3 regions of the Bacillus sp. AP8 genome follow, and region 2 is predicted to be linked to each of the others. Evidence: riboswitches for the same ligand, from Rfam matches in the RefSeq annotation. Region 2 holds a riboswitch; each other region holds the start of a gene.
The links. Region 2 has a riboswitch for cobalamin ahead of BN349_RS05550 (cob(I)yrinic acid a,c-diamide adenosyltransferase). Riboswitches for the same ligand answer to the same signal wherever they lie in the genome.
Positions count from the first base shown of each region.

Region 1 (3,212 bases), on a different contig from region 2:
GGTCATTCGTTAACTCGCACTGAGGTTGAAGAAGCAGCGAAGTGGTATAAAAGCATTTTTAGTAATTAGATTGGTTGATATTAGGAATCCTTTTGGGAGGTGATTCCTAGAAATATACGAGAAGGGTGAATACAACATGGGGTTTTTAAATAGATTATTTACTAAAAAAACTAATGGTGAGGAGAATGTGAAAATGGAAAATGTTAAACTAGCAGTTATTTATTATAGTTCAGGTGGTACAAATTACAAAATGGCTAAAATGGCAGAAGAGGGTGCTAAAGCTGCTGGAGCAGAAGTCAAAGTATTGAAAGTAGCTGAAACAGCACCCCAAGCTGCAATTGAGTCGAATCCTGCATGGAAAGCTCATCTGGAAGCAACGAAAGATGTTCCAGAGGTTACTCTAGCGGATTTAGAATGGGCAGATGCCATTATCTTCTCTGTTCCAACTCGCTTCGGTAACATGCCTGGTCAAATGAAGAATTTCTTGGATACAACAGGTGGTTTATGGTTCAACGGAAAATTAGTCAATAAAGTAGTTAGTGCAATGAGCTCGGCCCAAAATGCACATGGTGGTCAGGAAGCAACTATTTTATCTCTTTATACAACTATGTATCATTGGGGTGCAATCGTTGCAGCTCCTGGTTATACTGATCCTGTAACATTTGCAGCAGGAGGAAATCCATACGGAACTAGTGTAACTGTTAATCAACAAGGTGAAATGGTTGAAGACGTTGAAGAGGCAATTAAGCATCAAGCGAAACGTACAGTCACTATCGCTGAAGCGATAAAAAAAGCAAATCAATAAGTATTTTTAATAAAGGAGCCTCGTTGATGAGACTCCTTTATCTTTTGAGGGTGGGTATGAAGTAAAATAATCTTTCATTGACCTCAATGTGTACGAAAGTCTATTTGTAAGAGAAATGTAAGTAGTAATCTGTAAAATCTTATTTAAGGTGAAAATAAGATATGGATTACAAAAGAGATCTTCCAATCATAGTTTAACTTAGACATATACTGATTGCCTGATTAAACGTTTTTGGCTATCTAGAGGATTCTTGTATACATCAATCTATAGTGTCATATATGGAAGTATGTATTATTGAGCAACTTACTATAATATGCATCTATTGCCATGTTATGATAGAAGATAAGTGAATAAACCTTGCAGAGAAAAAAGACTATTAGATTAGTTAAAAGGGAATTCGGTGTAAGTCCGAAGCTGTTTCCGCAACTGTAAGTGCTGATGAAATAAGAAAATACCACTGTTTTAAGCATTTGTGTTTGAAATGGGAAGGTTCTTAAAGTAAGATGACGCACAAGCCAGGATACCTACTTTTTTTTCATCGTATTTTACTCTTCGGAAGTTAAGAGGATTGTATGGCAAATTTTCATCTTATTTAATTATAAAATAATGGATGACGAATGCCGGCCAATAATCTTGGGTGGCTTTTTTTATGAGAAAAGAAGATGTTTCTATATGACAATAGGAATTCTATCAAATAGTAGAAAGTGGTCATATAAGAGGAATATTGGCTTAATCTTGTAATTTATGACACTACAAGAAATACGAGAGGTCCATCGCTAATATATAAGGAGGTTCATATGTATATGGTAAAGAAAGACTTACGCTTTTTATGCTATCCGTATATGAGAGAATCGGCATCAACTGTTGACTTTGAGATTAGAACGGACTCTTTAGCAACACGGATTGGGCTAGCTGCCTCATTAACGAAAGACATTTCCATTGTTCATAAGGATTTAATGTACTTAATTGAAATGGCTTATCACCTTAATGGTTCTGCTCGTGGTAAAGTGGCGATAACTGAGGAAGATCTCGACCGTCTTAGCTCCATGTACGACTTCTATGTTTCTGAAGTTAAAGAAAGGATAGAAACATTTGTGCTTCCGCAAGGATCTACTGCCGCTTGTGTATTGCATACTTGTAGAAGTGAAGCGAAGAAATCTGTCCGAGCTCTACACAAAGTGAGCTTAGAAATGGATGTTGAGAAAATTCTATTTGATTATGCGCATTTGTTAGCAAACGTTCTATTTGTAATGGCTGTATATGTGAATAAGCAAAAGGAATTAACTGAAGTTGAATTTATAAGTAAATCCTATGATACGAGAAAAAAGAAAAAGTCGGGGGAATAACGAATGAAGAAGATGAAATTATTTAGCTTGATTTCCGCTCTATTATTAGCCTTGTTTTTAACTGCGTGTGGCAGTGATAATCAAACAAAAAAGCAAAATGAATCAAAAGATGCAAAAACCGAAGTGCAAGCATATAAAGTCAAAGATGATACAGGAGCAGAAATTACTTTTGACAAAGTTCCAGAAACAGTTGTTTCCCTACAACCAAGTAACACAGAGATTTTGTTTGAATTAGGTGTGGGAGATAAGCTTGTTGGTGTTACAGATTATGATAACTATCCTGAAAAAGCGAAAGAAATCAAACGAGTTTCGGACTCAGTTAACGTAAATACAGAAGAAGTAATAGCTTTGAAGCCTGATGTTGTAATTGCCTATACAATCGGTGATGAAAAAGTCCTTCAACCAATAAAAGATGCAGGAATTCCTATTTTCGTTATTCAATCAGCAGCAACTATTGATGACGTATATGGAGACATTGAACAATTAGCGGCAGTAATGGGAGTAGAAAAAAAGGGGAAAGAAATTATTTCTCATATTAAAGAACAATTTACTTCTGTTCAAGAAAAAGTAGCTAGTATAGATACAAAAGCGAAAGTTTACTATGAAATTAGTCCTTCTCCAGATATTTATACAACAGGTGCAAAAACATTCCAGCAAGAAATCTTAGACAGTGCTGGAGTGGAGAATATTTTTGCGGATAAAGAAGGTTGGATGAAGCCTACTGAGGAAGAAATTATTAAGCGTAACCCACAAGTGATATTAACAACAGTAAATTATATTGATAATCCGGTAGATGAAATTAAAAATCGGAAAAGCTGGAATAACCTTGATGCAGTGAAGAATAATCAAGTTATCCAATTAGATGCTGATATTATGTCTCGTCCAGGACCGCGTATTGGGGAAGCTGTAGAGCTTGTAGCTAAAGCTGTATATCCTGATTTATTTAAATAATAGTTTTGTTAAGTCATAATGTTGTGATTTTGATACTGTACATGTAAATAAACTAATGAAATAACCGTTAAAAAAACCGCGAATGTATCATCCGCGGTTTTTTGGGGGCT
Region 1 is NZ_CAPG01000072.1:14,729-17,940, reverse strand. It holds gene BN349_RS17270 (alpha/beta hydrolase) at 1-69, shown strand, start outside; gene wrbA (NAD(P)H:quinone oxidoreductase) at 194-805, shown strand; cobalamin riboswitch at 1,158-1,351, shown strand; gene BN349_RS17260 (hypothetical protein) at 1,603-2,151, shown strand; gene BN349_RS17255 (ABC transporter substrate-binding protein) at 2,155-3,102, shown strand; gene BN349_RS17250 (amino acid permease) at 3,211-3,212, opposite strand, start outside.
Region 1: linked by a shared signal. The riboswitch ahead of BN349_RS17260 (hypothetical protein) and the one ahead of BN349_RS05550 (cob(I)yrinic acid a,c-diamide adenosyltransferase) in region 2 are both predicted to bind cobalamin.

Region 2 (3,212 bases):
AACGAATTTCCCAAATAATCATTTCTGTACTATTATCTCCATTATAAAAAGACATTCCTGTTAATTTCCCAAAAATAATTTTTAAAATGTCCGAAACAGAAATCGTAACCGATCCTACAAAAACACCTAAAATAAGAGCCGTACATACAAATAAAATGGTAAATATAGATAATACAATTATTTTTTTACTTGAAGACTTCCGGATAGACTGCTTTTGCAATTTCTTCAACTCCATCTACTAAGCGAGGCCCTGGTCTAGAGGTGGTATCATTATTTACGTCGAAAACTTGCTTGTTTTTCACTGCATTCACTTGTTGCCAGCCTTTTCGGTCTAGAACTTGCTTTGTCGCATTTCCAACATAGCTACCATATGTTGTAAGAATCACGTCAGGATTTAATTTAACCGCTTCTTCCTCACTCATTTTCACCCAGCCAACTTGACCTTTTGCAACATTTTCTGCACCTATCATATCAAGCATCTCATTCATAAAAGTATTCTGACCTGTTGTAAAAATCTCTGGTTGAGGGGATATTTCTACCCAAACGCGTTTTTTTGATTCCACTTTTTTCGCTTTATCTTTGATATTATTAATTCTTTCTTTCATATTATTGACAATAGCATTCGCTTCCTCTTCAGTTCCTGTAGCTTTACCGAGGAGGCTAATACCTTTATATGCTTTATCAAAGGATTCCTGTGAACCAATAATGATTGTTGTTATCCCTGCATTTTGCAATTGCTTAATCATATCCGCATGATTTTTGTATTGATATTCCTGTAAAAACACAACATCTGGTTGAAGCGACAAGATTTTTTCGATATTCATGTCTTGTGAGCCAACTTTTTCTTTTTTCAAAGCAGCTTCTGGAAAATTATCATAATCTGATACACCTACAATTTGATCATCAAGACCTAAGGCGAATAATGTTTCCGTAGTACTTGGGAGTAGTGATACAATTTTTTCAGGCTTCTTTTCAATTGTAACCTTATTTCCAACATCATCTTTAATAGTTACAGGAAAACCTTTTGCTTGTGTTGTTGATGATGCTCCTGAGTCATCTTTCTTATTTTCAGATGTCGATCCGCACCCTGCTAACACAGCTAGTAGCAGGATGAATAATAGTGAAAATATACTTAATCCTTTTAATAAACGCTTTTTCATGATGAAAAATCCTCCAAAGTTATGTAATGTAAAAAAACGCATGTGCGATTGTTCAAATTATCATTTGTCATTCTATCTTTTGATTACAAATCCAGTACTCCTTTACTATTAATACTCAATTCCGTAAATAGCATCTACACCCTCTTGGTAATAGTGTTTTTCCTCTTCAATAATAGAAACTAAATCTGCGATATCTTTCATTTCTTGTTTTGCGTCTCGCCCTGTTACAACAACATGTGTTTTAAATGGTTTATTTTTGATCGTTTGAATAACATCATCCAAAGGTAAAACATCATCTATAGGAAAACTATCAATACTTAAGGCATTATTTAATTCATCAAAAATAACAAGATCATATTCTTCACTATTCAGCTTTTCTTTTGCAAATTCCCAAGCTTGTTTCAAGGATTGACGATGTTCTTCTGGGGTTTTTGTCCAAGTAAAACCGATTCCTAGTTGATACACCTCAGCCCCGAGTTTTTCAAGAGAAATTTGTTCTCCATATGTGCGATCAGGAGATTTGATAAATTGAAGAATAATAACTTTAAAATCTCTCCCTAATGCTCTTGCTGCTAAACCAAATGAGGCTGTTGTCTTCCCTTTTCCATTTCCCGTATAAACCAACACTTTCCCAGCAGATTTTGAATCTCTTTTCATTAGTAGCCATCCTCCTCAGTATGAATAAATCATTTGTTACGTAAATAACTTCCCTTAGAATGTACTCATCAAGTAGATTCTTATCTTTCTCTAGTCATTTACATCAATAAGTAGTACTAATAATATGAGACAATGTGAACCTATCATCTAACAGACAATTCAACTCTTACTAACACCACAATTATGCTGTTAGATTTAAAATAATCCATTGTTCACTTTTTAATTCCTTCGTCCCATACAAAAACGAAAAGCCTCAACTGAAAAACAGTCAAGGCTCGAACATACAATACAAATTCACTCTCGACTTACTTTTCCCACCGAAAAACAAGAATAATCTTAATGAGCAGGTTTCCTGGCTTAGCATTATTTCTCTCAAGCCTTCCCAAACATTTGTTCAGTGGCATATCGAGCAATACGAATCATGCTTACAGTAGCGGGGGCTGCATCGGATTCTAACCGATTTCCCTATTACCCTTTGAATACAAGGCACTCATTAAGTGATATTAAGTTAATTGTACAATCTTTTTTATTGTACTGAAAATATAATAAATTGTCATTTTTTTCATTCAAATTAATTTAAAATGCCCAATTTCCTTTTCTAAATATCGGTTCAGCTTTACCATCTTCCGCTATTCCATCTATATCCATTTGATCAGAACCAATCATGAAATCAACATGTGTTATACTTTCATTTGCACCATTTTCATTTAATTCTTCACGAGTCATTGTTTTACCACCGTCTAAATTAAATGCATACGCACTTCCAATTGCTAAGTGGTTCGACGCATTTTCATCAAATAATGTATTATAATATAAAATATTTGATTCAGATATAGGAGAATGATGAGGGACTAATGCCACCTCACCTAAGTAATGCGAACCTTCGTCAGTTGCAATTAATCCTTTTAACACTTCTTCGCCTACTTCAGCTTTCGCATCCACAATGCGTCCATTTTCAAAAGTCAATGTAAATTTATCAATAATGTTACCACCATAGCTTAAAGGTTTTGTACTAGATACTACTCCATTCACACCTGTTTTTAATGGCATTGAAAACACTTCTTCTGTCGGCATATTTGCCATGAATTCAACGCCAGCCTCACTGATGCTACCTGCACCACACCAAATATGTTTTTCTGGAAGTTCCACGGTTAAATCTGTTCCAGGTGCTCTGTAATGTAGCTTTTTATAGTGCTTCTCGTTTAAATAATCTACTTTTGTATGTAAAGATTCATCATGTTTTTTCCAAGCTTCAACCGGATTATCCAAATCGATACGAGTCGCTTTAAATATAGCATCCCACAATAATTCGATGCGCTCTTCTTTCGCTGCTTCTGGGAATACCATATCTGCCCAGCTTTGCGAAGGAACAGCTACAATTGACCAGCATACTTT
Region 2 is NZ_CAPG01000027.1:175,767-178,978, reverse strand. It holds gene BN349_RS05560 (FecCD family ABC transporter permease) at 1-220, opposite strand, end outside; gene BN349_RS05555 (ABC transporter substrate-binding protein) at 186-1,160, opposite strand; gene BN349_RS05550 (cob(I)yrinic acid a,c-diamide adenosyltransferase) at 1,269-1,817, opposite strand; cobalamin riboswitch at 2,143-2,326, opposite strand; gene BN349_RS05545 (aminopeptidase) at 2,394-3,212, opposite strand, start outside.

Region 3 (3,212 bases), on a different contig from region 2:
TACATATTCAGTCGTTTTAGAAATACCCATATGCACTTCATAGCCCTTTAAAGGAATCATCTCTTCACCAAAGCATTTCGTAAATCCATTTGTTATAACTGTTTTCTTGTCTTGCTTCATCTCAGTGACTATCGGTAGTAAACCCAAGCCTAAAATCTTTGTAATATCTGATTCAACCTGATATTCATCAAGTAATTCTTTACCTAAAAGTTGATATCCACCACAAATTCCAAAAATGTAAGTACCTTTTTTCACTAATGAGAGAATCTTTCTATCTAAACCAGTTTCTTTCATAAATTCCATTGCGTAAGCAGAGTTTTTCGTTCCTGGAATGATAATAACATCGGGATTACCTAGTTGACTGGTTTTTTTTACAAAACGAACATTACAATCTTTTTCTAAACGTAATGGATCCAGATCTGTGAAATTAGAAAAGGTTGGATGTGCAATGACAGCTATATCAATATCCGCCTCATCATTCGTACCTCTTATGCTATATTGAGCAAGGGACAGACTATCTTCACCGTCAATTTCTAAATTAGGAATATAAGGAATAACCCCTAAAACCGGAACACTAGTATATTCCTCAAACCAATCCAGTCCAGGTTGTAAAAGCGTTACATCTCCTCGAAATTTATTAATTATGACCCCTTTCACTCGTTTTCGATCTTCCTCGGACAACAACTGCAATGTACCTACTAAACTAGCAAAAACCCCGCCACGATCAATATCACCAACTAGAATTACAGGTGAATCAACAAGTCTAGCTAATCTCATATTGACCAATTCTCGATCATTTAAATTTATTTCCGCCGGTGAACCAGCCCCTTCTATAACAATGCAATCATACTCATCTGCTAGCTTCTTAAACGATTCACTAATAGCTTGCAAACCCGTTTCAAAAAAATTCTGACGATAAACCGCCGCCTTCATATCACTATATGGCTTTCCGTGTAAAACAACCTGAGATTTCATATCTCCAGATGGCTTTATTAATATAGGATTCATGTGAACAGATGCATCTACTCCTGCTGCTTCAGCTTGTATTCCTTGAGCTCTCCCAATTTCAAGACCATCATTTGTTATATATGAATTCAAAGCCATATTCTGTGATTTAAAAGGCGCTACCTTTAAACCATCTTCTGAAAATATTTTGCATAAGGCTGTCACAAAAATACTCTTTCCTGAATCAGAATGAGTTCCTTGAACCATTATCGGCTTTGCTTTACCTCTTACTATTTCCATGAGCTATCTCAACTCCTTTAAATAAAAATCAATAAAGTTACTAACAGTAATTTGGTTACAATTTTTTCACAAACATGTTTTATTGTATATAAAAGTCGATAGGATCGTTAGGTACGAGTCGGAATAGTAGGATTGGTCAGACACCCCGCAAGCTCTATTTACCGAAGAGGATCACCCGCCCGTTCCGTGATAAGCGAACCCTGAATTTAACTCTGCCCGTATTCACTATTTGTTCATAGGAAACAAAGTATGCGAAATAACCTATATAAAAAAGCACTAGGCTTTTGGGAGCCTAGTGCCTTATACAACAAAATTATGCCTTCTTCTAATAGTCAACACAAAATATGTATAAAGACAACATGCTCCCTGAAAAAATGTTGTGAAAATTCTGTTTAAAGGAGGTATCCTGACTTAGATTCATCTTACTCTCTCACCTTCCCAAATCATTATGATTAAGTGGTTTATCCTGAGATTTCATCATCATTACAGTAGTTAGGGTCTGTAGAGGATTCTCACCTCTTTCCCTGATCTCTAAACAGTTATTATTCTGTTAAATGGTAGAAGGGCTTATATACTTTTTCTTCCACTTTAAAGGTAGTGCTGCAAAAACAATTTCAGCAACTACTATATTACAAACCGAAGCAATGGCAAGTGCTGGGAATAATACAAAAATCACATCTTTTAAAATTGGATATAAAGCTAAAAGTGATAATGGACAATTAAAGATAAATGCAATCACGACTGATATCCCAATACCAAAAGCTTGATTTATTTTTTTGCCAATCCATCTACGTGTTACACTATACAAAAACATAGTAATAGCCATCATTATCGCTATTATGAGATGAACTGGAAAGGATAGCGGAAATCCAGCTATTAAGGATGAAATCATATGTCCAAGAAATCCAAGAGCCATTCCAAAGCCCGGACCCAATAACAGTGTTCCAATAAAAGCTGGAGCTGCATCAAAAGCAATGGACCCCATTACTTTAATATTTGCTCCTATAAAACACATCGCAATTAGTAAAGCACATATGGTTGTTTTTTGAATCTTCAAAGCTACTCTCCTTTACTCTTTATGACGTTCTCTATTTCTATTATAGAAGTGCAGCAACAAACGTACAAGATACTATACTCATATAAGACAATATAGTAGCGTTTTGTGCATTACTATAGTATAGTAAAATCTATTTAATTTTTCAAAAAAAACTGCTAAAAACTCAGAATATCAATTGAGTATTCCAAGTTTTTAGCGAAAGAAGACGTAAAATTAAGCCTTTAAGCTACACCTTTTAGTATATTGATTATCCAAAACTAAACCTGTAATTATGTTTATAAAAATTTTTCAATAAACAAGTTTTACCAAAAATAACTCTATATTTTCAATCAGTTCCAGTTTTATTTTTTATAAATTACTCTCTGGTATTTTGTATAAAAATGTTTGATAATGTACCAAGTTTATCAATTGTAACTTTTACCACATCACCATCTTTTAACCATACCCTTTTCTCTTCAGGATAGCCCAAAATAACTCCTTCTGGCGTACCTGTCAAAATGACATCGCCTGGTTGAAGAGTAAAATATTCCGAAATATAAGTTATAAGTTCTCTACAACTGAAAATCATATCAGATGTATTAGATTTCTGACGAATTTCTCCATTTACATAAGAGGTTATATTTAAGTCGTCGGGATCCTCTATCTCATCCTTGCTCACCAAATATGGTCCAATTGGACAGAAACCATCACTTGTTTTACCAAGTAACCATTGAGAGCTTTGTGATTGTAAGTCACGTGCAGAAATATCATTTGCAATACAGTATCCATAAATAACTGAAAGGGCATCTTCTTTTTTAACATTTCTTGCCTTTTTCCCTATAATTATTGCTAATTCTGCTTCATAATCAACTTGTGATGAAGTATGAGGTAACATAATCTCTTTATCGTGAGCATTAATAGTATTATTAAA
Region 3 is NZ_CAPG01000035.1:12,660-15,871, forward strand. It holds gene BN349_RS09100 (cobyric acid synthase) at 1-1,245, opposite strand, end outside; cobalamin riboswitch at 1,625-1,794, opposite strand; gene BN349_RS09105 (ECF transporter S component) at 1,796-2,302, opposite strand; gene BN349_RS09110 (fumarylacetoacetate hydrolase family protein) at 2,658-3,212, opposite strand, start outside.
Region 3: linked by a shared signal. The riboswitch ahead of BN349_RS09100 (cobyric acid synthase) and the one ahead of BN349_RS05550 (cob(I)yrinic acid a,c-diamide adenosyltransferase) in region 2 are both predicted to bind cobalamin.